2 regions of the Oceanimonas sp. AH20CE76 genome follow, and region 1 is predicted to be linked to the other one. Evidence: predicted binding sites of a transcription regulator. Region 1 holds the regulator's gene; the other holds the start of a gene.

The links. Region 1 encodes LexA, which represses DNA repair genes until DNA is damaged. Its sites were predicted from a motif close to ANCTGTNTNNNNANACAGNT; they were not measured.
Region 2: the regulator LexA is predicted to act here: its motif matches at 11,799-11,818, upstream of astB (N-succinylarginine dihydrolase).

What each region holds. Positions count from the first base shown of each region.
Region 1 covers NZ_CP155481.1:228,426-243,692, forward strand. The annotation lists gene N2M06_RS01155 (chorismate lyase) at 1-565, shown strand, start outside; gene ubiA (4-hydroxybenzoate octaprenyltransferase) at 562-1,434, shown strand; gene lexA (transcriptional repressor LexA) at 1,644-2,258, shown strand; gene coxB (cytochrome c oxidase subunit II) at 2,546-3,679, shown strand; gene ctaD (cytochrome c oxidase subunit I) at 3,697-5,292, shown strand; gene N2M06_RS01180 (cytochrome c oxidase assembly protein) at 5,292-5,843, shown strand; gene N2M06_RS01185 (cytochrome c oxidase subunit 3) at 5,821-6,693, shown strand; gene N2M06_RS01190 (DUF2909 family protein) at 6,710-6,916, opposite strand; gene N2M06_RS01195 (SURF1 family protein) at 6,947-7,624, shown strand; gene N2M06_RS01200 (hypothetical protein) at 7,614-8,045, shown strand; gene N2M06_RS01205 (COX15/CtaA family protein) at 8,055-9,086, shown strand; gene cyoE (heme o synthase) at 9,023-9,919, shown strand; gene N2M06_RS01215 (SCO family protein) at 9,912-10,559, shown strand; gene dinF (MATE family efflux transporter DinF) at 10,602-11,948, shown strand; gene N2M06_RS01225 (tRNA (cytidine(34)-2'-O)-methyltransferase) at 11,952-12,428, shown strand; gene N2M06_RS01230 (hypothetical protein) at 12,521-12,817, shown strand; gene N2M06_RS01235 (cation diffusion facilitator family transporter) at 12,896-13,774, shown strand; gene cysE (serine O-acetyltransferase) at 13,824-14,606, shown strand; gene N2M06_RS01245 (cell division protein ZapB) at 14,738-14,947, shown strand; gene rraA (ribonuclease E activity regulator RraA) at 15,008-15,267, opposite strand, start outside.
Region 2 covers NZ_CP155481.1:1,398,054-1,413,320, forward strand. The annotation lists gene N2M06_RS06810 (nucleoside-binding protein) at 1-607, opposite strand, end outside; gene N2M06_RS06815 (HPP family protein) at 826-1,389, opposite strand; gene N2M06_RS06820 (hypothetical protein) at 1,522-1,722, shown strand; tRNA gene N2M06_RS06825 (tRNA-Ser) at 1,774-1,864, shown strand; gene N2M06_RS06830 (monooxygenase) at 1,975-2,277, shown strand; gene N2M06_RS06835 (TRAP transporter permease) at 2,318-4,888, opposite strand; gene N2M06_RS06840 (TAXI family TRAP transporter solute-binding subunit) at 5,006-5,989, opposite strand; gene N2M06_RS06845 (MalY/PatB family protein) at 6,111-7,247, opposite strand; gene N2M06_RS06850 (LysR family transcriptional regulator) at 7,309-8,250, opposite strand; gene N2M06_RS06855 (YciK family oxidoreductase) at 8,327-9,094, opposite strand; gene sohB (protease SohB) at 9,242-10,255, shown strand; gene astB (N-succinylarginine dihydrolase) at 10,318-11,652, opposite strand; gene topA (type I DNA topoisomerase) at 11,989-14,616, shown strand; gene N2M06_RS06875 (hypothetical protein) at 14,699-14,863, shown strand; gene N2M06_RS06880 (MGMT family protein) at 14,866-15,204, opposite strand; gene N2M06_RS06885 (PAS domain-containing methyl-accepting chemotaxis protein) at 15,206-15,267, opposite strand, start outside.

The DNA.
Region 1 (15,267 bases):
ATTCCAAGAAACAAACACGACGCCCAGCATAGACAGTGAGTGGCACTGGGGCCAGTTGCCACCGGCATTACCGGCGCTGCAAAGCTGGCTGCATGAGCCGGGCTCGCTGACCCGCCGGTTGCGGCGTCATTGTGCACAGTTTCATGTAAAAGTGCTGGCCGATGGCGTATTAAGGCCGCTGATGCCGGCGCAGGCCGAATGGCTGCAGGCCGGACAAGGCTACTGCCGGGAAGTGCTGCTGTGCTGCGATAATCTTCCCTGGGTCTATGCCACCTCGCTGTATTCTCCGGCCACTCAGGCAGCGCTGCCGGCCTTGTCCGGTCTGGGCAGCAAGGCGCTGGGCGAGCTGATGTTTAAAGCGCCGGATCTGACCCGCACTCCCTTTGAACTGGCCGGCCTGACCCCAACCCAATATCAGCAGCTGGCTGCACATGCGGGGCTGGCCGCCACCGAGCCGGCCATCATGCCCTGGGCCCGTCGCTCTGCCCTCAGCACCGGCAAAGCCAGCGTGCTGGTCACCGAACTGTTTTTGCCGAATTCGGCCCCTTATCAGGATTTAGTATGACCACCCTGACGTCTCCTTCCCGTCCGCGCTGGCGCGCCTATATGGCGCTGGCCCGTCTCGACAAGCCCATTGGCACCCTGCTGCTGCTGTGGCCCACCCTGTGGGCACTGTGGATAGCCGCCGAAGGCATGCCCTCACTCTGGCTGCTGGTGGTATTTGTGGCCGGTGTGTTTTCCATGCGCTCTGCCGGCTGTGTGATCAACGACTATGCCGACCGGCATATCGACGGTCATGTAAAACGCACCCATGCCCGGCCGCTGCCCTCCGGTGAACTGACCGAGCGCCAGGCCCTGAGCTTTTTTGCCCTGCTGGTGGGCATTTCTTTTGTGCTGGTGCTCACCACCAACCTGTTTACCATTGGTCTGGCATTTGCCGGCTTGTTCTGGGCGGCGCTCTATCCCTTTATGAAGCGCTACACCCATCTGCCTCAGCTGTTTCTGGGCATTGCTTTTTCATGGGCCATTCCCATGGCCTTTGCCGCCGCCAGCAATGAACTGCCTGCCGGGCTCTGGTTGCTGTTTGCCGCCAACCTCACCTGGACCATTGCCTACGACACCATGTATGCCATGGTAGACAGAGACGACGACCTCAAAATTGGCGTTAAATCCACCGCCATTCTATTTGGCCGGCACGACAAGCTCATAGTGGGCCTGCTGCAGCTGGCCACCCTTTTTCTGCTGGTTGCCGCCGGCCGGACCTTTGAACTGGGCGCGCCCTTCTACTGGGGCTTGCTGGTGGCCGCCGGCCTGTTTGTGTATCAGCAACGGCTGATCCGCGACCGGGAGCGCATGCCCTGCTTTCGCGCCTTTCTTAACAACAACCACGCCGGCATGGCCATCTTCGCCGGCCTGGTGCTGGCGCTGTGGTAAATAAAGCGGCTTTGATCTTGCTCGAAGTGGCAGTAGGGCTTGCCGTAGCCGACCATAAAACGCCATGGATGGCATTTTCGAGCGTTACATGGAGGTCTTGTAGCGTGTCGGCGGAGTGGAACCGCACTGCCGCTTCGCACTGCGGGGCTTGCTCTGTGCTGATTACTGGATATACTGACAGTTAACTGTATAAACAGACAGGTCTCATCATGAAAGCCCTAACTCCCCGCCAGTCTCAGGTGCTGGACATCATCAAGGATCATATTCAGCAAACCGGCATGCCACCCACCCGGGTGGAAATTGCCAAGGTGCTGGGGTTCAAGTCTGCCAATGCCGCCGAAGAACACCTCAAGGCCCTGGCCAAAAAGGGCGTGATTGAAATGATGCCCGGCACGTCACGGGGCATTCGTCTCGCCGGTGAAGAAGCAGAGCAAGAGCCGGGCCTGCCGCTGATTGGCCGGGTGGCCGCCGGCGAACCCATACTGGCGCAGCAACACATAGAAAGCCACTATCAGCTCGACCCGGGCCTGTTTCATCCGTCGGCCGACTTTCTGCTGCGGGTGCAGGGCATGAGCATGAAAAACATCGGCATTATGGACGGCGATCTGCTGGCGGTGCACAAGGTGCAGGAAGCCCGCAACGGTCAGGTAGTGGTCGCCCGCCTCGACGACGAAGTCACGGTAAAGCGCTTTCAGCGCAAGGGCAACAAGGTCAACCTGCTGCCTGAAAACGAAGAGCTCTCACCCATTGAAGTAGATCTGCGCACTCAGGAACTGATTATTGAAGGCCTGGCCGTAGGCGTGATTCGCAACGGCGACTTCTGAGCCGCTTCTTGATTCGGCAGGCCGCTGTCTCATCATGGCCTGCCAATCCCCAATCCCCAATCCCCAATCCCCAATCCCCAATCCCCAATCCCCAATCCCCAATCCCCAATCCCCAATCCCCAATCCCCAATCCCCAATCCCCAATCCCCAATCCCCAATCCCCAATCCCCAATCTCCGCTTTTACATTTTACATTTCCTTAACTGCTGCTTTACTTAAAACACCGAATGGAAGCATGTAGTCATTTGGGTAAAACCGCCGAGTACTCCGGTTTACAGGATGAAATGATTGGGGGTGCACGTGAAGCCTATTCTGCTGCTGTGGCCATTACTGGCCGTTATGCCTGCACAAGCGCAAACACGCCTTAACATGACCGAAGGGGTCACCGATATCAGCCAGCAGGTATACGGGCTGCACATGACCATTCTGGCCATTTGTGCCGTTATTGGTCTGGTGGTGTTCGGCATTATGTTCTGGGCCATGATTCATCATCGCAAATCCAAAGGGGCTCAGGCGGCCCAGTTTCACGAAAGCACCAGGGTCGAAATTCTCTGGACCCTTATTCCCTTCGTTATTCTTATCGCCATGGCAGTACCCGCCACCAAAACCCTGGTGGCCATGGAAGACGCCTCCGAGTCGGATCTCACCGTCCAGATCACCGGCTCCCAATGGAAATGGCACTACAAATATTTTAATGAAGGCGTCGAGTTCTACAGCCTGCTGGCCACCATGCCCGAGCAGATTCAGGGGCAAATCAACAAGGGCGAAAATTACCTACTGGAAGTGGATCAGCCCCTGGTGCTGCCCACGGATCGCAAGGTGCGTTTTCTGATCACCTCCGACGACGTAATCCACTCCTGGTGGATGCCTGCTTTTGCGGTAAAAAAGGACGCCGTGCCCGGTTTTATTAATGAAGCCTGGACCCGCATCAATGAGCCCGGCCTTTATCGCGGTCAGTGCGCCGAGCTGTGCGGCAAGGATCACGGCTTTATGCCTATCGTCGTTGATGCCCGCGCGCCGGAAGAGTTTGACGGTTGGCTGGCTCAGCTGAAAACCGAGCAGGCCGAGGCTAAAGCTGCCGAACAGGATCTGCTGGGCATGGAAATGAGCATGGAAGAATTGATGACCCTGGGTGAACAGGTATATCAGAAAGCCTGCGCCGCCTGTCATCAGCCCGGCGGCACCGGCCTGCCCGGTGTGTTTCCGGCGCTCAAAGGCAGTGAGCTGGTGCTGAACGACCGCGCCGCCCATATAGATATAGTGCTGTACGGCAAGGCCGGTACCGCCATGCAGAGCTTTGACAAACAGCTGACGCTGAAAGAGCTGGCAGCGGTCATCACCTATGAGCGTAACGCCTGGGGCAACAACACCGGTGACTTGGTGCAGCCCAAAGACATTGATCAGGCCCGGCAGGGACAATAGGGGGCAGCATGACACAGATGGATCGCACGGAAACCGCCGACATTCACCTCACTGGTGATGAACATCATCACGGCCCCGCCAGGGGCATAGGCCGCTGGCTGTTTACCACCAACCACAAAGACATTGGCACCATGTATCTGCTGTTCAGCCTCACCATGTTCTTTGTGGGCGGGGCCATGGCCATGGTAATCCGGGCCGAGCTGTTTCAGCCCGGGCTGCAGCTGGTGGAGCCCAACTTCTTTAACCAGATGACCACCATGCACGGCCTGGTGATGATCTTCGGTGCCGTCATGCCGTCTTTTGTGGGGCTGGCCAACTGGATGATTCCCATGATGATAGGCGCGCCCGACATGGCACTGCCGCGCATGAACAACTGGAGCTTCTGGATTCTGCCCTTTGCCTTTGTGCTGATGCTGGGCTCCCTGTTTGTGCCCGGCGGCGGCCCCAACTTCGGCTGGACCTTCTACGCGCCCCTGTCTACCACCTATGGCCCCGACAGCACAGCGCTGTTTGTGTTTGCCATTCATATTATGGGCATCAGTTCCATTATGGGGGCCATTAACGTCATTGTGACCATCTGGAACCTGCGAGCGCCGGGCATGACCTGGATGAAGCTGCCCATGTTCTGCTGGACCTGGTTTATTACCGCCTTTCTGCTGATTGCGGTGATGCCGGTGCTGGCGGGGGCTGCCACCATGGTGCTGACCGACAAATACTTCGGCACCAGCTTTTTTGAAGCCGCCGGGGGCGGGGATCCTGTGCTGTTTCAGCATATTTTCTGGTTCTTTGGTCACCCCGAGGTCTACATCATGATATTGCCGAGCTTTGGCATTATCTCGGCCATCATTCCCGCCTTCAGCCGCAAGCGGCTGTTCGGTTATGCCTCCATGGTGTATGCCACCGCCTCCATTGCCGGCCTCAGTTTTCTGGTGTGGGCCCACCATATGTTTACCGTGGGCATGCCGGTGGCGGCGGAGCTGTTCTTTATGTACTGCACCATGCTGATCTCGGTGCCCACCGGGGTCAAGGTGTTCAACTGGGTGGCCACCATGTGGCGGGGCTCCATCAGTTTTGAAGTGCCCATGCTGTTTGCCCTGGCCTTTATTGTGCTGTTTACCATCGGTGGCTTCAGCGGCCTGATGCTAGCCATTACACCGGCGGACTTTCAGTATCACGACACCTATTTTGTGGTGGCGCATTTTCACTATGTGCTGGTAACCGGGGCCATTTTTTCGGTGCTGGCGGCCGTGTATTACTGGCTGCCCAAATGGACCGGCCATATGTTTGATGAACGGCTGGCCAAGTGGCATTTCTGGTGCTCAGTGGTGTCGGTGAATGTGTTGTTCTTTCCCATGCATTTTCTGGGGCTGGGTGGCATGCCCCGGCGCATTCCCGACTACTCGCTGCAGTTTGCCGATATTAACGCCCTAGTCAGCATAGGGGGCTTTGCTTTTGGTCTGTCGCAGCTGTTGCTGCTGGCGGTGGTGATCAAATGTATTCGCGGTGGTGCCAAGGCTGAGGCCAGCCCCTGGGAGGGTGCCGAAGGGCTGGAATGGACAGTGCCGTCACCGGCGCCCTATCACACCTTTGATACGCCCCCCGAGGTGAAATAATGAGCATCGCTAAAAAAGCCGGACAACTGGGGCTGCTGGCCGTGGCCATGTTTGGCTTTGGCTTTGCGCTGGTGCCCTTGTATGACGTCTTCTGTGACATTACCGGGCTTAACGGTAAAACCGACAATATCGCCGCGGCGGCAGCAAAGGGTGTGAGTGAGCACAGACAAATTACGGTGGAATTTATCACCTACCAGAGTGCCGGCCTGAGAGGGGAGTTCACGCCCTCGGTGCAGCGCCTGAGCGTGCATCCGGGCGAGATGCACAGGGTGGACTTTACCGTCACCAATCCGGGCATCAGCGGCCAGGTGCTGCGGGCCATTCCATCGGTGTCACCGGGGCGGGCGGCAGCCTATTTGCGCAAGACAGAGTGCTTTTGCTTTCAGGAGCAACCGCTGGATGGCCGGGCCACTGCGGTAATGCCCATGACCTTTTATGTGGATGAAGCCCTGCCCGCCGACATAGAGGTGTTTACCCTGTCTTACACCCTTTACGACATCAGCGAGCAGGTGGCTGTACAAGGAGGCAATGATGGCGGTCAAAACGGATAAATATTATGTACCGGCGCAAAGCCCCTGGCCGCTGACCGGCGCTCTGGGCCTGTTTTTGCTGGCGGCCGGGGCCGGGCTCTGGTCGGCAGGTTTGTGGGGCATTGCCGGCCCTGTGGTGTTTGCCGCCGGCACCCTGGTGATGACCATAATGCTGTTCGGCTGGTTTTCCAATGTGATCAGTGAGTCTCATCAGGGCCTCTACAGCGAGCAGATGGACAGATCCTTTCGCCAGGGCATGACCTGGTTTATTTTCTCGGAAATCATGTTCTTTGGTGCCTTTTTTGGTGCGCTCTTCTATGCCCGTGTGCTGTCGGTGCCCTGGCTGGGCGGGGCCGGCAACAATGCCATGACCCACCAGGTGCTGTGGCCCGATTTTCAGCCGGTATGGCCGCTGCTGACCACTCCCGGCGGCATGGAAACCACCGCCATGGGCTGGCTGGGGCTGCCGCTGATCAATACCATGATACTGCTGACCTCATCGGTCACCGTGCATGCCGCGCACCTGGCCCTGTTGCAGCAGCAACGCAGCCGGCTCAAGGCCTGGCTGGGTGCCACTGTGACGCTGGGGGTGTTGTTTCTCGGCCTGCAGGTGTGGGAATACGTGCATGCCTATCAGGATCTGGGGCTGCGGCTCGACTCGGGCATTTATGGCAATACCTTTTTTCTGCTGACCGGTTTTCACGGTGCTCACGTTACTCTGGGCACCATAATGCTGTTTATTATGTGGCTCAGGGTCAACAAGGGGCATTTTACGCCGGCCCAGCATTTCGGCTTTCAGGCCAGCAGCTGGTACTGGCATTTTGTGGATGTGGTCTGGCTGTGCCTGTTTGTCTTTGTCTATATTTTATAAGTGTTTCAAACGGTGCTTAAAATGGCGTTGGCTTGGTGCTCAGCACACCGGTGGCCAGCGCGATGATCAGCAGCAGCAGAACAAGCCCGGCACACCAGAGCCGGCGGCCGATGTAGCGGGCCATCAGCGCCGGATCCCGGTGGCTGAGCATGGCTTTCAGGCCCAGCATCAGGTTACCGATCATTAATAACAACAATAATATTATCAGTAGTTTAAGAAGCATATATACGGGCGTAACAAAAGGATGTGAGCCTTGAGTATAGGAAAACGCGGCGGATTACTGGTATTAACCGCAGCCATCTCCGGGCTGATGGTATTCATGGGCATCTGGCAGCTGTCCCGGGCCGATGAAAAGCGCGTGCTGCTGGAGCAGTGGCAGCAGCGCAGCGGCATTCAGCTGGAGCTGAAAGAGGCCCTGACCATGGAGCAGCCCTTTGGTTACGAGCTGCAGGCCGGTGGTGTATTTCTTGCGGGCGGCGAGCTGTTTCTGGATAACCAGATTGAAAATGGCCAGCCCGGTTATCGCCGTATTTTGCCGCTGCAAACCGCGCTGGGGCTGCTGGCGGTAGACACCGGCTGGTGGCCGGCCAGCGCCGATCGTGACCAATTGCCTGTTACTCCCGCCCTTGATGATGGCCCGGTGCAACTCAGTGGTGTGCTGGTGCGTCCCTGGCAGCCACCGCTGAGTTTTGGTGGTGATGCCCCTACAGAGTCCCGCCGGGTAGTCAGTCTGGATCCTGTGTTGCTGGCCGCACACTGGGGCCAGCCGGTGCTGCCCATGGTGCTGAAAACCGATATGGACGCCGGCCAGTGGCAGCCGGTAGTGATGGGGCCGGAAAAACACCTTGGCTATGCGGTGCAATGGTTTGCCATGACCGCAGCCATCTGGCTGGCGGCTATATGGTGGTATCGGAGGCCTTATGAAACATAAACCGGTATTGGCCCTGGTGGCCGTGTTTTTACTTCCTCCGCTGCTGGCCTGGCTGGTGCTGGCCAAAGGCTGGTTCACGCCCGGTGTGGCCGGCCACGGTGAATGGGTTAACGGCAATATCAGTGCCGCCGGCCAGTGGCGGCTGGTGCTGGTAACCGACGAGCCCTGTGACTACTGCGCACCGGCCAAAAGCCTGCTGCATAATCTGGATCTGGCGCTGGGCCGCAACGAGGGCAGGGTGATGGTGACCGAGCAGCCCGCTGATGAATTGCTGGAGGCTGGCTTTGTCTATATTGCCGATCCGCCGGGGTTGCTGGTGATGCGCTACCCCATGGACAAGAGCGCAGAACAGAACCGCCATACCGGCAAGGCACTGCTGGAAGACCTGCGCCGCCTGCTGAAATATTCCCGGGCCGGATAAGGAGGCTGCATGCGTGCATTATGTGGCTTTGCCTTTGTGCTGACCCTGGTGGTGGTGCTGCTGGGAGCCTTTACCCGGCTCACCGATGCCGGCCTGGGCTGCCCCGACTGGCCCGGCTGCTACGGCTTCAATTATGTACCCGCCAGTGCCGGTGAACATGCCCTGGCCGCCGAGCGCTTTCCCGATGCGCCGCTGGAAGTGACCAAAGCGCGCAATGAAATGATCCACCGCTATGCCGCCGGCACTCTGGGGCTGACCATTTTAGTGATGGCGCTGGTGTCGCTCAGACCTGCCAACCGCCGTTACCGGCTGCCCGCCTTTTTGTTGCTGGCGCTGGTGTTGGGGCAGGCGACCCTGGGCATGCTGACGGTGACCCTGAATTTAATGCCCTTTGTGGTGATGGGGCATTTGCTGGGCGGCTTTACCATACTGGCATTGTTGTTCTGGCTATGGTGCCGGCAGGGAGCGTACAAGGGACCCCAGCCAAAGATGCAGGGCGTGAGCGGATTGTTCCGGCTGGCGCTGGCGGCGCTGGTGCTGCAGATTGCCCTTGGTGGCTGGACGGCGGCCAACTATGCCGCTCTGGCCTGCACCGAGCTGCCGGTATGTCAGGGCGACTGGCTGAGCCAGTGGCAGTGGAGTGCCTTTCATCCTCATGGCATGCCCGCAGAAACCTACCAGTATGGCGTGCTCAGCCAGCTGGAGCGGGCCACCATTCATGCCGCTCACCGGCTGTGGGCCATGGTCACCGCCGTGCTGTTGCTGGCCCTGGCCCGGCAGCTTGGTCGTCATCCCGGCTTGCGCCTCTGGGGGCTGGCGCTGGGGCTGATGGTGCTGCTGCAGCTGGCGCTGGGCGTGGCCAATGTGGTACTGCACCTGCCGTTGTGGGTAGCGGTGGCTCATAACGGCGGTGCTGCCGTATTGCTGTTGATTTTAACCGGAACGGGAGAGCGCCAGGGGCGCTTTGGGGAGGAAAAATGGCAAGAAGCCTGGCAATTTTCACCAGCCGGTCACACATCTGGCAGGACTATTTCGCACTGACCAAACCCAGGGTGGTGGCGCTTATTTTGCTGACCGCCGTGGTGGGCATGTTTCTGACCGAGGTGCTGCCGTCGGTGCAGACGCTGGTGGCGGCAACGGCAGGCATTGGTTTGATGGCGGGCGGAGCGGCGGCCATTAATCATGTGCTGGACCGGCGCATCGACATTAAAATGGCGCGCACTCATCACAGACCAGTGGCGCAAGGCAGGGTAGCCACGCCCAGGGCACTGGCGTTTGCGCTGGCGCTCTCGGCCATCGGTCTGATCATATTACTGTTGTTTGTTAATGCGCTCACCGCCTGGCTGACCCTGGCCTCCTTACTGGGTTATGCGGTGGTGTATACGGTCTGGCTGAAGCGGGCCACGCCGCAAAATATTGTGATTGGCGGTCTGGCGGGGGCCATGCCGCCACTGCTGGGCTGGACGGCGGTCAGTGGTGAGTTTCACGGTTATGCGTTGTTGCTGGTGATGATTATCTTTACCTGGACGCCGCCGCACTTCTGGGCCTTGGCCATTCACCGGCGGGACGATTATGCCAAGGCCGATATTCCCATGTTGCCGGTCACTCACGGCATTGAGTTCACCAAAACCTGTGTGCTGCTCTATACCCTGCTGCTGACCCTGGTATGTCTGCTGCCCTGGGTGGTGGGCATGTCGGGGCCGGCCTATCTGCTGGGTTCGCTGGTGCTGAATCTGCGCTTTATGCAGTGGGCCTGGCGGCTCAAGTTTAGACCCGGGCCGCAAACCGCATTACAATGTTTCCGCTTTTCAATCAGTCACCTGATGTGGCTGTTTGTTCTTATTCTGGCGGATCACTGGATAGACTATGGCTAACACAAACAAGCTGATTTGGTTACTGGCGCTGACCCTGCTGGTGGCAGGCACGCTGAGCGGCATTGCCTGGTATAACAACCGGGCCAATACCCTGACAGAAGCCGTAGTGGTATACCCCGAGCCCCGGCCCCTGAGCAATATTGCGCTGACCGACGCCGAAGGTCAGCCTTTTACCGAAGCTCAGTTGCAGGATCACTGGAGCCTGGTGTTTGTGGGCTATACCTTTTGTCCGGATATCTGCCCGACTACCCTGTCGGATCTGTCCCGCATCTACCCCGAGCTGATGCAATTAAGTGACAAGGCTCAGGTGGTGTTTGTGTCGGCGGATCCCGAGCGGGATACGCCGGAGCGACTCAAAGCCTATACCGCCCATTTTAATTCGGCATTTATCGCTGCCACTGCCGAACACGATAAGCTGATGCCGGCGGTACAGCAGCTGGGGTTGATTTATGGCGTGCACGAGCGTGGCGAACAAGACTATCTGGTGGATCACTCCGCCTCTGTGTCTCTGGTTAACCCCAAGGGTGAGCTGCATGCCTCGTTCCGCCCGGTATTTGATGAAGGCAGCGGCATTCCGCTGGTGGATGGCCAGCTGCTGCTGCAGGACTTTGAGCGTATTGTAAATCGCTGGCCCGACTGATCCTTACTGTGTAATAACGAGCTTTTCTTGACGACTTCCTTGATGAGTGTCCGCCGGCATGGCCAGGTGTTTGCCCTGGCCATGCCCATGGTGCTGTCCAATATTACCGTCCCTCTGCTGGGGCTGGTTGATACAGTGGTTATCGGCCATCTGGCGCAGGCGTATTATCTGGGTGGCGTGGCCGTGGGTGCGGCCATTATCAGCCTGCTGTTTTTTCTGCTGGGCTTTTTACGCATGTCTACCACTGGGCTTACTGCTCAGGCCTTTGGTGCCCGCCGGGAGCAGGAGCTGCTGGGCGTGCTGGTGCGGGCGCTGGTGCTGGCCTGGGCGTTGGCGCTGGGGCTGTTACTGCTGCAGGTTCCCATTATCGAGCTGGCCTTTCGGCTGGCGGGTGCCAGCGCCGAGGTAGAAACCTATGGCCGGCAATATGTGAGTGTGCGCATCTGGAGTGCACCGGCGGCGCTCACCAATCTGGTGCTGCTGGGCTGGCTGCTGGGCAACCAGAATGCCAGAGCGCCCATGTGGCTGCTGATCCTGGGTAACGGGGCCAATATAGTACTGGATATCTGGTTTGTGGTGGGGCTGGGCTGGCAGGTAAAAGGAGCTGCTGCCGCCTCTGTGCTGGCGGACTATGCCGCCATGGCGCTGGGTGCCTGGCTGGTGTGGCGCACTCTCAAGCGACGCGGCACTGTGCCGGATCCCGGCTTCTGGCGAAATACCCTTAGCGGCGATGCCTTTCGCCGGTTGCTGGGGCTGAACCGGGATATCTTTATTCGTGCGCTCTGCCTGCAGCTGACCTTTGTGTTTATGACCTTTCAGGGGGCCCGGCTGGGCGATGCCGTGGTGGCCGTCAATGCGGTGCTGATGAATTTTCTGATGTTTATCTCCTACGGCATGGACGGTTTTGCCTATGCGGCAGAAGCCATGGTGGGCAAGGCCATTGGCCGGGGCAGCCGGCGGCACTTTCGGCTGGCCTGCGGCCTTAACCTGATCTGGGGCGCTTTGGTGGCGATGCTGTTTACTCTGGTGTTCTGGCTGGCGGGAAAAACACTGGTTGATCAGATCACCAGCATTGAACCGGTGCAGCAGCAGGCCTATGGTTTTTTACCCTGGCTGGTGGCCATGCCGCTGGTGTCCTGCTGGTGTTTTGTGCTGGACGGTATTTTTATTGGTGCTACTCAGGGCCGGGCCATGCGCAATATGATGCTGGTATCCACTTTGGGGGTATTCTTTCCGGTGTGGTGGCTGAGCCAGAGTCTGGGTAATCATGCCCTCTGGCTGGCCATGTTGTGTTTTATGGCGGCCCGGGGCCTGACCCTGGGCTGGGCCTGGCGGCAGCTGGACCAGCGCCGTGCTTTTGTGCCCGACGGGCTGCCCGCAAAGAGATAATGCATGTTTGAAATTGCTCTGTATGAGCCGGAGATTGCACCCAATACCGGCAATATTATGCGCCTGGTGCGCAATAACGGCTGCCGCTTACACTTGATAGAGCCGCTGGGGTTCAGCCTGGATGAGAAACGACTGCGCCGGGCCGGGCTGGATTACACCGATTATGGCCAAATCACCCTGCACAAAGACCATGCCGCCTTTGTGCAGGCCATGGCCGGCCGGCGCATTTTTGCCTGTACCACCAGGGGCAGCCGTCATCATCATGAGGCAAGTTATCAGCCCGGTGATGTGCTGTTGTTTGGACCAGAGACCCGGGGCCTGCCCGATGAGGTGCTGGCCAGCATTGAGCCCGGCTGTCGTATTCGCATTCCCATGCAGCCCGGCAGCCGCAGTCTGAACCTGTCCAACGCGGTGGCGGTGATCAGCTATGAAGCCTGGCGGCAGCAGGGGTTTGCCGGAGCAGTCAGTGCCGAACAGTAAACAGAAATAATATTCATTCTTCCTGGTTGTTTATTGAGCAATCTGGCCTACACTTGGTCGCAGACGCCAGCAACCAGTGGAGGATAAAGGTCATGTTGATCAGAAAGTGCAGCTATGTCCTGACAGATGCGCATTCGGCGAAAGCCAGTATGGTATTGCACCCCGGTGGTGAGCTGGAAGTGGAGGTAGCTGAACGACAGCAACACTTCATAGTGGACTTTGACCATGTGCTGTTTCGCCGGGGCGAGCGGGGCATGGTGGTTATCTGTGAAGATGTGGCCGGCGCACCGGTTTGCCTGTCACTGTCGGCTCATGATGCCTTTGAGCTGTATCATTTGATGGAAGACAGTCGTGATGAGCTGGAAGAGCTGATGTGTGATCTCGCCTGATCTCGTACTTTGGTCGAAATCTCCTGACGATAATCCGGCCGGCGTTATAATAACGCAAACGTATTTATCAGCCGGTTCATGACTCAGACTTATTCCCGTCTGGTAACCACGGCAGCCATGGCGGCTACCCTGGTTGCCGGACTTTTAATTATCGCCAAGCTGGGCGCCTGGTTCTATACCGGCTCCGCCAGTATGCTGGCTTCCCTTACCGACTCCCTGCTGGATATCAGTGCCTCTCTGGTAAACCTGATGGCCATTCGCTACGCTCTGGTGCCGCCGGATGAAGATCATCGCTTTGGCCATGGCAAGGCAGAGTCTCTGGCGGGGCTGGCCCAGTCTGCCTTTATCAGCGGCTCGGCGGTATTCCTTATCATTAACGGTATTTCCCGGCTGCTGAATACTCAGATAGTAGAGCGGCCGGAAGCCGGTATCTGGGTTATGCTGTTTTCCCTGGGATTAACCCTGGCGTTGATTGCGTTTCAGCAATATGTGATTCGCCGCACCCAGTCTTTGGCCATCAAGGCCGATCAATTACATTACCGTGCCGACATTTTGCTGAATGTGGCCGTGTTGGCGGCCATTATATTGTCCTGGCTTGGCTGGCACTGGGCCGATGCTCTGTTTGCGGTGCTGATTGGTGGCCATATTTTGTATGGTGCTCTGAAAATAGGGTACGACTCTGCTCAAATGTTGCTCGACAGACGGTTGCCCGATGAAGAGCAAAAGCGCATTATGGACTGCTGTCTGGCCGTGGCAGGCGTGCGCGGGCTGCATGATCTGCGCACCCGGCGCTCGGGCCGCACCCGGTTTATTCAGCTGCACCTGGAGCTGGATGACCAGCTTCCCCTGGTGCAAGCTCACGGCATTGCCGACCAGGCCGAGGGCAAACTTCGCGGCTTGTTTCCCGACGCCGACATCATTATCCACATGGATCCTGTGTCGGTAGTGCCTTCGTGACCCGACCCGAAGGTAAGTGAACATACATTTTAAAAACAAGGTTTTACCCATGGAAGACGGCATTCAATCCAGAACCTGGCTGCGCATTCGTGAAGAAGCCAAACGCATGATTGCGGAAGAGCCCATGCTCGGCAGCTTTTTTCACTCCACCATTCTGAACCACGACACCCTTAAATGCTCCCTGAGCTTTATTCTGGCCAACAAGCTGGACAGCAACGTGATGCCGGCCATTTGTTTGCGGGAAATTATTGAGGACGCGCTGGATGAAGAGCCCGCCATTCTGGATACGGTGGCTGCCGATATCTGCGCGGTGCAGGAGCGGGACCCGGCTGTGGATCTGTTCTCCACCCCGCTGCTGTATCTGAAGGGCTTTCATGCCCTGCAGGGCTACCGCATTGCCAACTGGCTGTGGCATCACAACCGGCGGGCGCTGGCCACCTATCTGCAAAACCAGATCTCGGTGGTGTTTGGCGTGGATGTGCATCCGGCGGCACGCATTGGCAAAGGCATAATGTTTGACCATGCCACCGGCATAGTGGTGGGCGAAACCGCCGTTATCGAGAACGATGTATCCATTTTGCAAAGTGTGACCCTGGGGGGGACCGGCAAGGAAGGCGGTGATCGCCACCCTAAAATCCGTGAAGGAGTGATGATAGGTGCTGGTGCCAAAATTCTGGGCAACATTGAAGTGGGTAAAGGGGCCAAAATTGGTGCCGGCAGTGTAGTGCTGGATCCGGTTCCTGCTCACACCACGGTAGCCGGTGTGCCGGCCAGGGTGGTAGGCCGGCCCGGTTCAGACAAGCCTTCTTTTGATATGAGTCAGAATATCTGACGCCAACAGGCAGATTTTTGCGCCAATTGCGCTTGTGCTTCATATGGCATCTTGTTGTCATCCTGAGGCCAAGGTATGCTCGACGGTGTGTGGCCCGATGGCCGGTAAACGTGAATTACAGGGGTTAGAACATGTCTTTTGATGTACTGGAAAAGCTGGAAGCCAAAATCCAGACGGCGGTGGATACCATTTCTTTGCTGCAGATGGAAGTGGACGAGCTGAAAGAGCAGAACGGCAAGCTGGGCGACGAAAACCAGCAGCTGCGTCAGCAGCAGCAAGCCTGGCAAGAGCGCCTGCAGGCACTGCTGGGCAAAATTGACCAGGTAGAAGAAAGCGTCTGATAACCGCTGTTTTCTGTAAAAACGCCGGCTTAAAGCCGGCGTTTTATCATCAGAACAGTATTACTCGATATCGAGGGCTTCCGGCGAGAGAATAATACCTGTGGTGTCGGCGTAGAGATGATCTTCCGGTAAAAAGGTCACGCCGCCAAAGTTGACCGGCACATCCAGCTCACCCATGTTGTTATCGTCGGCGCTCACCGGAATGGACGCCAGTGCCTGAATGCCGATATCGGTTTCTTCCAGCGCATCCACCTCACGTACGCAGCCATAGCAGACAATCCCTTCCCAGCCATTTTCTGCTGCTGTTTCAGCAATGTCCG
Region 2 (15,267 bases), 1.2 Mb from region 1:
CGAACTCATTCTCCCGGCTGCCGATATATTCAAGATGACCTTCCAGGCTGAAGTCATGGCTGCCGGCACTGAACGGAAAAGCCCAGGCGGTGTCCAGCATCCAGCTGTTACTTTCCTTGGGTGCTCCGCCGCCGGCTACACCTGTGCTGTCGTCAATATAGGCGGTGATCAGGGTATTAAAAAAGGCGGCACCGGGCACATCCAGCGCCAGTTGTACTCCCGGCAGATATTTACGTACCTTGCTGTCTCCACCAGCGTTAATCCCCATCACCAGGCCAATATCCTTGACGGGGCCCAGGCTTAAATCCCGGCCACTGATCTTGCCCAGGCTGAAGTTGAAATAACCTTCACCATACCAGTCCCGGCGGCGCTGGCTGTCTTTCCAGTCGGAGTAATCAATAAAAAAGAAGTTATCGCCGTACTTCCAGCCGCTGGCGTGTTGCAGGGTATATATGCTGGTAGTGGATTTATCATCGGCATCAGGTCCAAAGGGCTGTTGCTTGAGGTTTCCTATCTGATACTGCAGCTCTGTGGTGCTCCAGTCGGCGGCCATGGCCGGCACGCAGCTGGCAGCAATCAATAAGCCAAGCAGGGATTTTTGTATCATAACATCCTGTTCCTTTGTGTCCGTGTTACTGAAAAATGAAAATACAAAGTGCCGTTTTTCTGGCGTCATCAGGCACAGCAGGATGTTACATTCGGTTAACAATATGGTGTGTGATCATGATCACAATACGACTTAAAATCTCCATGTGAAGATTCTTTACTTAAAATCCAAGTTCCGCCATCAGGTTATAAAAAAGAAGCCTTGCGGCTTCTTTGGGACTAGTCGGTTTTTACTGCCGGCTCGGTGGCCTGTGATTCCTTGGCAGTCTGCTGCTGCTCCTTAACCACATGATTTTTCGGGTAAATCGTCTTGGGACCAAACGGATAGCGGCGATGGGTAAACACATAATGATAGACACTGGCAAACCCCACCATAAACAGGGTGCCGGCCAGAGTGGGCAGAATAAAGTCCATGGGCGTGAGGTGCGCTGCCGACAGATAGATCAGAATGGGGTTGGCACCGGCGGGCGGGTGCAAGGTGTCGGTCAGCACCATAAGGGTAATGCTCAGACCAAAGCAAATGCCCAGGCCCAGAGTGGGGTCGGGAATGAATTCCAGGCCAGCCACGGTAATGCAGGTGGTTAAAAGGTGCCCGAGAATCACATGTTTGGGACGCGACAGCGGCGCTGAAGGCAGCAATAATAATAACACCAGGGTGGCACCCATGGGGGCACTCAGCACCATGAAGTGAGTCCAGTCCTTCAGATAGCTCAGGCAGATAACAGCAACAAAAGCAGCGGCACCGGCCAGGGTTGCGTCACGTAAACGGTGTTTCAAGTGCATTGAGACCTCGTGATTAGAATCGTTTTTATAAGAAATGTTCATAAAGCGAGCAGTTAAATTGTATTTATAATGCATAAAAATTAAAAGCCATCGTTCATGAAAAAAGTGCATAACTTATGAAGGAGAGCAGGGATGAGTGAACATGAGTCGCTGCGCAAGGCGCTGCACTGGCTGATCGGGCAACCGGCAATCAGTAAAGAATCGATTGCCGCAGCCAGCCGGCACTTTGACTTGTCTCCGCTGGATGAGCAGTTCCTGCGAGATTACTTTTTAAACCAACGCGCAGTAAACGTCTCAAAAAGTATGCAAAGTGATGATTTAGAAAGCAATTGATTACCAAGCCCTTTACAGCACGAAGCGGATCACAGTATGATCCGCAGCACTGGAGGGGTGGCAGAGTGGTTGAATGCACCGGTCTTGAAAACCGGCGTAGGTTAATAGCCTACCGTGGGTTCAAATCCCACCTCCTCCGCCACATTAAAAAGCCCGCTGCATTAGCAGCGGGCTTTTTTGTTGTTGCTGACGCTATTCTGGCAGAAACGTATTATATTAGTGGTTTCTTTTATATGCGTGGGAGCGGGTTAGATGAAAACCATACTGCAGGTTGATTTTCCTTTTAGCGGGCCTTTTGACCAGGAGATGGCTCAGGCCATGGCAGGACTGGCGCACTCCATTAATGAAGAGCCTGGTTTTATCTGGAAAATATGGACAGAAAATGCGGCTCAGGAGCAAGCCGGAGGAGTTTATCTGTTTGAGAATGAAGCCAGCGCGCAGCAATATCTGAAAAAACATACAGCCCGCCTTGAAGAGGCAGGAGTTACCGGCATTCGAGGTCGGATATTTGCTGTAAATGAAGCGCTCAGCGCGGTTAACAAGGCACCTCTGTAAATCAAACGCCGGCCAGTGGCCGGCGTTATTATTGCTGTGATTATGCTTTCTGGCGGCGGCGCTGGGTCCAGGCTACCAGGCCTGCCAGCAAGAGTGCCGGCACAAACATCCATTCCTTGTCGGGGCGGTCGGACGGACGCTGTAACGACACCACTTCCAGATCAAAATCTACCCCCAGACGCTCTGCCTGGCTGCCAAAATCCACCATATCAATCAGTATTTTGTCACCTTCGGTGCGCAGGCTGCTGATACCGGTGCTGGCCAGACGTTCACTGGCACTGGTGAGATCTGCATCAAAATTGAGTTTCACCATTTTGTTGACCGGCTCGCCAAACAGGTTGTTTCCTCCCAGCTGCAGAATAATGGACTCGTTCGCCGGCAGGCTTTCCACCACTTGCTCCCACTGACTGGCGTTATATTGCGCCATGGGCGGAAACAGTTTGTCCCAGAAAAAACCCGGCCGGAACAGGGTAAAGGCCACCAGCAGCAGCGCCAGGGTTTCCCACCAGCGGCTTTTAACCAGCCAGAACCCTTGCGTGGCGGCGGCAAACAACAACATGGCGGCCAGCGCACTGATAATGGTCAGCAGTAATCCGCCCCAGCTTTCAATCCCCAGCAGCAGCAGTTGAGTATTAAAAATAAACATAAAGGGCAGAATGGCGGTACGAATATCGTAGGTAAAGCCCTGTATACCGGTTTTTATCGGATCGGACTTGGCAATGGCGGCGGCAGCAAAGGCGGCCAGCCCTACCGGCGGTGTATCGTCTGCCAGTATGCCGAAGTAGAATACAAACAGATGCACGGCAATGAGCGGCACTATCAGTCCATGCTGAGCGCCCAGATTCACGATCACCGGTGCCATCAGGGTAGATACGACGATGTAGTTGGCTGTGGTAGGCAGCCCCATGCCCAGCAGCAGGCTGATGACCGCCGTGAAGATCAGCATCAGGAGCAGGCTGCCGCCCGAGATGAACTCCACAAACTCCGTCATCACCAGACCAATGCCGGTAAGGGTGACTGTGCCGACCACGATACCGGCAGCAGCGGTGGCTACCCCAATGCCAATCATGTTGCGGGCACCGGTGACCAGTCCCATAAACAGATCAAAGCTGCCTTCCTTGAGCAGGCCTTCTGTTTGTTGCTTGCGGAACAGGGCCTTGAGCGGTTTGTGCGTGACCACGATAAACATCATAAACAGGGTGGCCCAGAATGCCGACAGCCCCGGAGATAACCGCTCTACCGTTAAACACCACACCAGCACGACGATGGGCAGCAGATAATACATGCCCGACTTAAAGGTAGGGCCGGGCTCAGGCATATGAATGTCCGGGCTGTCCGGGTCGTCAATGGCCAGATCCGGCAGTCGGGCAGACCAGGCCACCAGCGCAATATAGGTCACCAGTGCCACTGCGCTCAGCACCCAGGTGGCCAGCGGGCCAAACAGGGTTTTGGTCCAGCCAATACCATAATAGATGCCGGCAGAAAGCAGCAGCATGCCTACGGTAATGGTCATAAAGCCGAACAGACGCTGGGCGATAGTAACCTTGCGGCGTTGCTGCAGCGGTTGCATACCGGCTTTTACCGCTTCCAGATGCACGATGTAAATCAGGGCGGCATAGGAAATGAGTGCCGGCAAAATCGCCGCCTTGATCACTTCTATATAGGAGATACCCACATACTCCACCATCAGAAAGGCGGCGGCCCCCATAATGGGCGGGGTCAGCTGACCATTGGTAGAAGCGGCCACTTCCACCGCACCGGCTTTGGTGGCCGGAAAGCCCACCCGCTTCATCAGCGGTATGGTAAAGGTGCCGGTGGTGACCACGTTGGCAATGGATGAGCCGGATACCAGCCCGGACAGACCCGACGACACCACTGCTGCCTTGGCCGGACCGCCGCGCAGGTGCCCCAGCATGGAAAAGGCCAGCTTGATAAAGTAGTTGCCGGCTCCGGCCCGCTCCAGCAAAGAGCCAAACAATACAAACATAAACACAAAGGAGGTAGAGACTCCCAGCGCCACCCCAAACACCCCTTCGGTAGTCAGCCACTGGTGAGTCACGGTGCGCGCCAGGCTGGCACCGCGGTGGGCGATCACGTCCGGCATCATGGGGCCGGCAAAGGTGTAGAACAGAAAGATGGCGGCCACCACCATCAGTGGCGGACCCAGGGCCCGGCGGGTGGCTTCCAGCAGCAGCAGCATGCCAGTGCAGGCCACGACCAGATCCTGCATAATGGGCAGGCCCGGCCGGCTGGCCAGCTCACGATAAAACAAAAACAGATAGGCGGCACAAAAGGCACCGGCCAGACCCAGCAGCCAGTCGTGCAGGGGAATTCTGTCTCGCGGAGAATGCTTTAAGGCCGGAAAGGCAGTAAAGGACAAGAACACCGCAAAGGCCAGATGAATGGAGCGGGCTTCGGTATCGTTGAAAATACCGATATTAAACATAAAGGGCAGGGGTGATACGTACCACAGCTGAAACAGTGCCCAGCAGAGCGGTACCAGCAGCAGGGTCCAGTGACCCGCACCGGTAGGATGCCGGCCGCCGGTATCGGCCTGAGCCAGCATCTCATCCAGCGTTTGCTGAGTGTTATCCTGAGGTGGTTGAGACATGTGTTTTCCTCCGAATGTCAGGGTAAACAGCAAACCGGGGCGGCAAGAACTTGGCTTGCCGCCCCGGTGGTTTCCTGACCAGAACAGGGAAGCAGGCTTCCCCGGTACAAGGCTGATTTAGTCGATCAGACCTGCTTCCTTGTAGTATTTCTGGGCGCCTGGGTGCAGCTCGGCACTCAGACCATCTTTCACCATTTCCTCTTTCTTGAGGTTGGCAAAGGCGGGGTGCAGGCGCACAAACTGATCAAAGTTGTCAAACACGGCTTTGGTCAGCTGGTAGATTTGCGCTTCCGGCACCTTGGCACTGGTGACCAGGTTGGCACCCACACCAAAGGTTTTTACGTCTTCATCGGAGCCGGTGTATTCGCCACCGGGAATGGTAATGTAACGGTAATAGGCGTTGTCGCTGACCAGCTTGTCGACCACCTCACCGCTCACGGATACCAGGTTGGCTTCACAGGCGGTGGTGGCTTCCTTGATGGAGCCGTTCGGGTGACCTACTACATACACAAAAGCATCAATACGGTTGTCACACAGGGCCTGGCCGTGTTCGGCGGGGCGCAGCTCGGACACCAGGCTGAAGTCATCGTGAGTCCAGCCATAGGCTTTCAGCAATACTTCCATGGTATCGCGCTGGCCGGAGCCCGGGTTACCTATGTTGACCCGCTTGCCTTTGAGATCTTCAAAGTTCTTAATGTTGGCATCCTGGCGGGCCACTATGGTGAGGGCTTCACCATGCAGGGCAAACACAGAGCGCAAATCCTCATACGCGCCCTGCTCGCTGAAGGGGCCTTCGCCGTTCAGTGCCTGATATTCCAGATCCGACTGGGCCACACCCACTTCCAGCTCGCCGGAGCGCAGCGAGTTGAGGTTATAGCCGGAGCCGCCGGTGCTTTCTACTGAGCAGCGAATACCGTGCTCGGCACGGCCCTGGTTTACCAGACGGCAAATCGCACCGCCGGTAGGATAGTAAACGCCGGTAACACCACCGGTACCAATGGTGATAAAACTCTGGTCGGCTGCCATGGCACCGGATACACCGGCACCCAGCCCCAGGGTCATGACCGCGGCCGCGCCACTGATGGTTTTTTTAATCGACATAGTTCCTTTCCTTGTCTTTGGATTCAATGGTCGTGCTTGAATGTTTAGCTAAGCTATTCAAAGATAGCAAAAAATTGTATGAAAAGGCGAGATAAAAGAAGGACTCAAGCCGGCCTTTGAGTTAACGATTATTAATGGCTGCAATCATACGGTGCAAGGCCTCGTCAAGCATGGCCCGGGGGCAGCCAAAGTTCAGCCGCACAAAGTCACTGCCGCCGAACTGGCCGCCGGGAGACAGACCCACGCCGGCCTGCTCAAAGAAACCGATAGGATCGTCCAGCTGCAGGGCGCTGATATCCACCCAGGCCAGATAAGTGGCTTCCGGTGACAGTACCTTCACACCGGGCACGTCGTTCAGGCGCTCCACCAGCAGATCCCGGTTTTTACGCAAATATTCCAGCTGTGCCTGCAACCAGTCTTCGCCGTCGGCATAGGCGGCTTCGGCGGCCACAAAGCCCAGCAGGTTAACATCGGCCATAATACCCCGGGCGGCGCGGGTGAAGCGGGTGCGCAGCTCGGCATTGGGCACTACCGCAAAAGAGCAGCACAGGCCGGCAATGTTAAAGGTTTTGCTCGGTGCCATCAGGATCACGCTGCGATCGGCGGCGTCCGCACTGATGGCAGCATAAGGCACGTGAGACTTGCCTTCATCAAGCAACAGGTCACAGTGAATTTCATCAGAGCAGACGATCAGATCATGCCGTTTGGCAATGTCGTTGATGGCTTCAAGCTCTTCGGTGGTGTAAATGGTACCGCCCGGGTTGTGCGGGTTACAGAACAGCAGCAACTCGCTGTCTTTGGCCTGACGCTCGAGCGAGTCGAGATCCAACAGCCAGCGGCCGTCTTTTTCCACCATTTCGACGTGCGCCGCCTTTCGGCCATGAAAGCCGGGAGCATGTAAAAAGGGGTAGTAAATGGGCTTGGGCATCAGAATGTTGCTGCCAGGCTCGCTGAAGGTCTGACAGGCCAGATTCAGTGCCGGTACCACGCCGGGCATATAGACCAGCCAGTCGGCCTGAATGTTCCAGCCATAGCGCTCGCGGCAGCGCTCGATAATCAGTTCGGTCAGCGCCGGAGTAGGGCGGCTGTAGCCAAAAATACCGTGTTCTACCCGCTCATTCAGCGCGTCTATCACGGCAGGTGGTGCCTTGAACTCGGTGTCGGCAACCCACATGGGCAAAATATCGGTGCCTTCATATTTCAGCCACTTGAGCGCACGGGTAGGGCGGCGGTCTATCCACTGATCGAAATCAAACATGAGGTTTCCTTGTCTACTGCGAGTCCAAGAGCATAAGGAAGCCGGCGCGTGCTGGCAACAATCAGAGCACATCCTCAGGTTGGGCCTGATCATCGTAATGTTTGCGAATAAGACCCAGCAGCAGGCTGGCAGCGGGGCCGGGAGGAACAGTACCGGGCAGTACCAGGTGTGTAAAACGTTTGCGCAATGCCTGATTGGCCATGTGCAGTTGTACCAGAATGCCGTCATTCACCATGGGCTGCACCACATCCGAAGGAAGCCAGGCAAAGCCGACTCCCCGGCGCAGCAGTGAAAGCGCATCGTGTAAATGATGAATAATCCAGCGCTGCTCACCCCTGGCCCAGCCTTCTTCCTGTTCACTGCCATCGGCCAGCATCAGCTCCAGTTGTTGCTCCATCTCGGTCTGGCCCACGCCCTTGATATTTGCCAGCGGATGATTGGGGGCGGCGACGGGCACATAAACGGTGGTGGCCAGAGGGAGGGAGGTGAGATTCGGATAAGCTCTGGAGGCAAATACCATATGGGCTGCTTGCTGTCTGATCACGGTCTGACAGCCAGAAGGCTGGGTTTCCACCAGATGAATGCGGCAGCCCCGTGACTGAGTACGAAATTCAGCCAGGGCCTGATACAAGGGAGCGCGGGGCAAAGACGCTTCTACCACAATACGCAGCACCGGCTCCCAGCCGCTTGCCAGAATATCAGCCAGTCGCTCCAGGCTTTCTACATCCTGGGTCAGCTTGCGCGAGCGGCGCAGAAATACCTCACCCTGGGGAGTAAGGCAGGCCTTGCGACCGCGAACTTCCAGCAAAGAAAGACCAAGCGCCTGCTGCAATTTTGCCACCGCATGGTTCAGAGATGACTGGCTTTTATTCAGTTTTTCGGCGGCCTGGGCGTAACCACCGTGGTCAACCACCGCCTGAAAAATACGCCATTGCTCAACTGTGCTTTTGGGACGATACATAATAATGCCTGCCTTGGCATTGCCATCATGAGGCCGAACCATGGCCTCAGCGTTAATGATAGTCCTGTTCGGAATGAACCTATGCCAGAGTCAGTGTAGCAGCAGCGGAACAGGTATGTCAGGCTCTGGGCTGGCCGGACACTCTGTCGGTCTGCGCATCCAGAGACCGGCCGTTCACTGTCTCACTGTCGCTGCCCATCAGATAAAGGTAAGGCCCCATAATGTCGGCAGGCGAGCGCAGGCTAGACGGCGCTTCGGCGGGAAAGGCGCGCGCCCGCATGTGCGTGCGGGTTGCTCCCGGATTAATACAGTTGGCGCGCACGCCGGTATCCGCAAGCTCAGCAGCCAGCACCTGCATCATGCCTTCGGTGGCAAATTTGGAAATGGCATAGCTGCCCCAGTAGGCCCGGCCCTGTCTGCCTACCCCTGAGCTGGTAAACACGATGGAAGCAGGCTTGCTGTCTTTCAGCAGTGGCAGCAGTGCCTGGGTCATCAGAAACTGAGACTTGAGGTTTACCTGCATTACCTGGTCCCATTCATCCTCGCCAATCATTTCAAAAGGACCCAGGGCACCCAGCTGGCCGGCATTAAACAGCACACCGTCAAGGCGGCCAAACTGCTGGCGCACAGTGGCGGTCATGTCCTGATAGTTCTGTTTGGTTGCCCCCTGCAGATCCAGAGGAATGATAGCGGGCTCCGGACTGCCCTGAGCCAGCAGCTCATCATAAACGGCTTCCAGCTTTTTGACGGTTTTGCCCAGCAATATGACGGTGGCCCCGTGGGCACCATAGCTGAGTGCTGCCTGCCGGCCTATGCCGTCGCCGGCACCGGTCACCAGAATGACCTTGTTCTTGAGCAAATCGGGTGAGGGTTGATAATCAAGCATGGACCTTGTTCTCTGTACAGAAATTCAGTGTGTGCCGATCAAACCAGACTCTGCATCCTGATGCCAGCACGGAAAGCAAAAAAGCCGATTGGTGTTCTTGTTTGGGGCTGTCAGAATAACGCCATTCAGCTGCATAAGGAGAGTAATGTGGAATTTTTATACGAATATGGTCTGTTCGCAGCCAAGACTCTGACCTGGGTGGCTGCTCTGGGGGTTGTGATTGCGCTGGCGGCGGCAGCCAGGCAAAAGCAGAGCAGCGACGGTGTGAACATTAAAGATGTGAGCGCAGCATTACGCCGGCAGGCCCGTCGCCTGCGCATGGAAACCGCCGTCACCGATGCCGAACGCAAGGCCCTGAAACAGGAATATCAAAAGGCGGATAAAACCGAAAAGAAGCAGGGCGATCAGCGTCGGCGGCTCTATGTGCTCGACTTCAAGGGCAGTATGGATGCTCATGAAGTGAAATGGCTGAGCGAGGAAGTGTCTGCATTGCTGCAGCTGGCAGATCCCGGAGACGAAGTGCTGGTGCGGCTCGAGTCTGGTGGCGGCGTGGTGCACGGTTACGGCCTGGGTGCTGCAGAGTTGCAGCGACTGAAGGGCCATGGCCTTAAGCTGACGGTGGCGGTAGACAAGGTTGCTGCCAGCGGCGGTTATATGATGGCCTGTGTGGCCGAGCGTATTATTGCCGCTCCCTTTGCCATTGTGGGCTCCATTGGTGTGGTGGCGCAAATGCCCAACTTTAACAAATTTCTGAAAAACCGGGATATAGACGTAGAGCTGCACACGGCCGGCGAATACAAGCGCACCCTGACACTGTTCGGTGAAAACGATGATCATGGCCGGGCCAAGTTCCGTGAAGAGCTGGAAGTAATCCATCAGCGTTTTAAGGCCTTTATTGCCGACAACCGTCCCAAGCTGGATCTGGATCGGGTGGCGACCGGCGAACACTGGCTGGCCAGCGATGCCCAGGCACTGGGGCTGGTGGACTCATTGCAAACCAGCAGCGATTACCTGCTGGCGCAAAGTAGCGATAAACGCATTATCAGTCTGAACTTCAAGCCCAAACAAAGCCTGAAGGACAAGTTTGGCAAGGCGGCAGAAATGGGTGTCAGCCGGGCACTGATGAAGCTCTATGAGGCGGGGCAGCGGCCCTTCAGCTGATTTAATTCAGGGAATAGGGAGCAGGGAATAGGGATTAGTGGCCATTCCCTATTCCCTGCAGTTTACCGTTGAAACGGGTACACGGATCCTAGTTCAAGAATTTGGGTGAGCTCGTCCAGGGCCGCGCGGGATTCCTCCAGCAGCGCCGGATCGCGCAGGTCATTCGGGTGTAATTGGTCGCGGTAATGGCGCTGTACCCAGCCGGTAAGGCGGCCATACAGGCGATCATTCATCAGGCAGGCGGGATTTACCGCATTCAGCTGGGCCTGGTTCATGGCCACCCGCAGGCGCAGACAAGCGGGGCCGCCCCCGTTTTGCATGCTTTGTTTTACGTCCATAAAGCGCACTTCCCGTATGGGGGTATTCATGGCCAGCAACCGCTCAAGATAGGCGTTTACGCTGGGCGTGCCGGCGCACTCTGTGGGCGCAATCAGCGCCATATGGCCTGGCTTCAGGGTAACCAGCTGCGTATTGAACAGGTAGCTTTTTACCGCATCTGCCACCGGCACCTCGTCATTTTTTACTTCAATAAAATGCAGCTCAGTATCGGGCAGTTTGCGCCGCACTTCTGCCTGCATGCCCTGAGTATCAAGAAAAGCCTGCTGATGGTAAAACAGCACATTGCCGTTACCCACGGCAATGACGTCATTATGAAACACACCCTGATCAATCACTGCAGGGTTTTGCTGAATAAAAACCGTCTTGCACTCACTCAGCCCATGCAGGCGGGCCACGGCCCGTGAGGCTTCCAGTGTCTGGCGGGCAGGAAAGCGGCGCGGTGCCGGTGCCCCGGGCTGATGGGCCCGGCGGCCATAGACAAATAGTTCAAGCCCGTGGCCTTGCTCATTATGCAGCCGGGTGTGGTTTGCAGCGCCTTCGTCACCGAAGTCGTCATGGGCGGGCAGGGCCTGGTGATGACAAAAATGGGCTTCGTCGGCAAACACACTGCGCAATATACGGCCAGTCACCTCATGCTCAATGGAGCGGTGAAACTTGTTAACCAGATTGGCAGGAGTAAAGTGCACGCGGCCATCAAGTGTATCGGCACCGGGTGAAACGGTGGCGGCGTTGGCGGTCCACATGGCTGATGCGGAGCTGCAGGCCGCCAGCAAATGGGGGGCCTCACGAAAGGCGCTGTCCAGTACTTGTGCATCAGTGCCGGCAAAGCCCAGCCGGCGCAGTGTGTCTGTGTCGGGGCGGGCCTGCGGAGCCAGCACTCCCTGCACCAGCCCCATGTCGGCCAGGGCCTTCATTTTGCTCAGTCCCTGCAGGGCGGCCTCCCGCGGATGCGACATGCTTTTAGCATGACGATTGGATGCCACATTACCCCATGAAAGTCCGGCATAGTTATGAGTGGGACCTACCAGACCATCGAAGTTCGCTTCCTGTTCAATCATGATAATCTCCTTGAAATCCTGGCGTTGACCAATAAAAGATGCTGCGCACTGCCATTATATTTAGATTTTTATCAAGGTTGTAACTCAAATGTGACAAAGCCACCAGGGGCAGGAATAATGATGCATAAAAAGCGGGCGAACAGGCGACCTGAATAAAAAAGCAGTTGATTCCTGTCTCTATGAGGGCGTTAATAAATAAATATAAATTCACTGAATTTTTTTCAGGCCCGCGCCCGGCTGGTTTGCTTTTTATGACGATATCACTTATACAGCCGTCATTACCGTGCCACAGACCCGCCCGACCGGGGCCGAACCTTAAGGATTTTAACGCGCTTTATGAGCAAATCTCTCGTTATTGTGGAATCGCCCGCCAAAGCCAAGACCATCAACAAGTACCTGGGCAGGAACTATGTGGTCAAATCCAGTGTCGGCCATGTTCGGGACTTGCCGACCGCCGGTTCAGCCAATGGTAAAAAGCCGGCCGCGCGCAAAACCGATACCAAAAGTCTGAGCCCGGAAGAAAAGGCCCGACTGAAAAAGGAAAAGGATCACAAGGCGCTGATCGCCCGTATGGGGGTTGATCCTGAGCACGGCTGGCAGGCTAATTATCAGGTGCTGCCGGGCAAGGAAAAGGTGGTCAATGAGTTGCAGGCACTGGCCGAAAAGGCTGACACCATCTATCTGGCAACGGATTTGGACCGCGAAGGGGAGGCCATTGCCTGGCATCTGAAAGAGCTGATCGGCGGTGATGAGCAACGCTTTAAGCGGGTGGTGTTTAACGAGATCACCAAGTCTGCCATTCAGGATGCTTTCAGCCAGCCGTCGGAGCTGAACCTGAACCGGGTAAATGCTCAGCAGGCCCGTCGTTTTCTCGATCGGGTCGTGGGCTATATGGTATCGCCACTGTTGTGGAAAAAGGTTGCCAGAGGCTTGTCGGCCGGCCGGGTGCAGTCGGTAGCGGTGCGGCTGATTGTGGAAAAAGAACGGGAAATCAAGGCTTTTGTGCCTGAAGAATACTGGGATATTCAGGCTGCGCTGAGCAATGAACAAAAGCTGGCGTTGTCCATGATGGTCGCCAAATACCAGGGCAAGGAGTTTCGGCCCACCAATGAGGCCGACGCCATGGCAGCGGTGGATGCGCTGCGTGCGGGTACCTTTACCGTGGCCAGCCGGGAAGACAGACCCACCCAGAGCAAGCCGCCGGCCCCCTTTATTACGTCAACTTTGCAGCAGGCAGCCAGCACTCGGCTAAGCTACGGTGTCAAGCGCACCATGATGCTGGCCCAGCGCCTGTATGAAGCCGGTTACATCACCTATATGCGTACCGACTCCACCAACCTGAGTCAGGAAGCGGTGGCCTCGGTGCGTGATTTTATTGAGCAGCAGCACGGCAGGGATTATCTGCCCGAGTCACCCAATGTCTACGGTGCCAAGGCTAACGCCCAGGAAGCCCACGAAGCCATTCGTCCGTCCGACGTCACTCTGTCTGCGGAGCAGCTCGATGGCATGGAGGCTGATGCCAAGCGACTTTACGATCTTATCTGGCGTCAGTTTGTGGCCTGTCAGATGACGCCGGCGAAATACGACAGCAGCACCATTACGGTCACCTCCGGTGACTATGAGCTGAAAGCCCGGGGACGTATTCTGCGCTTCGCCGGCTGGACCCGCGTGCTCACGCCCCAAAGCCGCAAAGGTGAAGATACCGAGCTGCCGGCGGTGCAGCAGGGTGAAACCCTCACCCTGAATGAGCTGACGCCAAAACAGCACTTTACCAAGCCGCCGGCACGTTTTACCGAAGCGGCCCTGGTGCGGGAGCTGGAAAAGCGTGGCATTGGCCGTCCGTCTACCTATGCCTCCATCATCTCTACCATTCAGGACAGAGGCTATGTCAAAGTGGAAAGCCGTCGTTTCTATGCTGAAAAAATGGGCGAGATTGTGGCCGACAGGCTGCAGGAAAGTTTTGCCGAGCTGATGAACTACGACTTTACCGCCCAGATGGAAAGCAAGCTGGATGAAATTGCCGGCGGCAAACTGAACTGGACCCAGGTGCTTGATGCCTTTTATGCCGAGTTCAGCGAAGAGCTGGAAAAGGCCGAACAGCCGGCAGAAGAAGGCGGTATGCGTGCCAATGAAATGGTACTGACCGATATCGACTGCCCTACCTGCGGCCGCAAAATGGGTATTCGCACTGCCACCACCGGCGTGTTCCTGGGCTGTTCCGGCTATGCGCTGCCGCCCAAGGAACGCTGCAAGCAGACTATTAATCTGGTTCCCGGTGACGAATTTGTGCTGGCCAACGATGAAGAGGCAGAAACCGATGCGCTGCGTGCCAAGCGCCGCTGTGGCAAGTGCGGTACTGCCATGGATTCATATCTGATTGATGACAAGCGCAAGCTGCATGTGTGTGGTCAAAATCCGGACTGTGACGGTTATGAGCTGGAACAGGGCCAGTTTAAACTCAAGGGCTATGAAGGCCCGGTCATTGACTGTGATCGCTGCGGCAGTGAAATGCAGCTTAAAACCGGCCGCTTCGGTAAGTACATGGCCTGTACCAATGACGAGTGCAAAAATACTCGCAAGATCCTGAAAAACGGTGAAGTAGCGCCGCCCAAGGAAGATCCGGTGCACCTGCCCGAGCTGCCCTGCACTCAGTCTGACGCCTACTTTGTGCTGCGCGACGGTGCCGCCGGCATTTTTATGGCCGCCAGTAATTTTCCCAAATCCCGGGAAACCCGTGCGCCTTTGGTGGAAGAGCTGGTACGCTTTAAAGACCGGCTGCCATCCAAGTTCCTTTATCTGGCCGAGGCACCTGTCGAAGATCCGGATGGTAACAAGGCGGTGGTGCGCTTCAGCCGTAAAAACAAGGAACAATATGTGATGACAGAGGTCAATAAAAAAGCGACCGGCTGGACTGCGCATTATGTGGATGGCAAGTGGCAGCAACATCAGAAAGGTAAAAAGTAACCCCAAGGCCGCCTGTTGTTCGTATGTTTCGCACAAGGAGTTGGGTGCAATCATCTCAGGCACTGCCTGAACAGGAGTGAATATGGATATTCGTGAAGTAAGGCCGGGCATGATTTGTTACACCACCGAAGGGTCGGGCTATGTACTGGAGGTGGATGTAAACAATGAGGTGGTATTGCTGCAGCGGGAAGACGAGACCATTCCCTTTCAGGTACATGTAAGCGATTTGCTTGAAAGAGCTGAGTAACCTTATTGATCAAGCAGCACCAGCAGCGCACCCAGATCGGGTCGCCACTGGTGCTGTTTCATATCAACCTTATTGCCCCTGAAGACAACACCTTCCGTAAGCAGCCGCTCTTTTTGTTCACGCGCTTCCCGGCTGTCCGCCGGCAGGCTGATATGCCCCGAAGACGCCACTACCCTGTGCCAGGGCAGGGCAGAGGTATCGGCCCGGCGCAGCACAGTGCCGGCCAGCCGTGCCCGTCCGGGCAGACCGGCCAGATCTGCGAGCTGACCATAACTGACCACATAACCGGCAGGAACCAGTGCCAGCACCGATAATATGGCCTGCTTGCCGGTCATGCTCATATCAGGAAAAGGTGCGGCTCAGATTATTCAGCCCCTGAGAGCGCGCCAGCAGTTCCCGGCTGG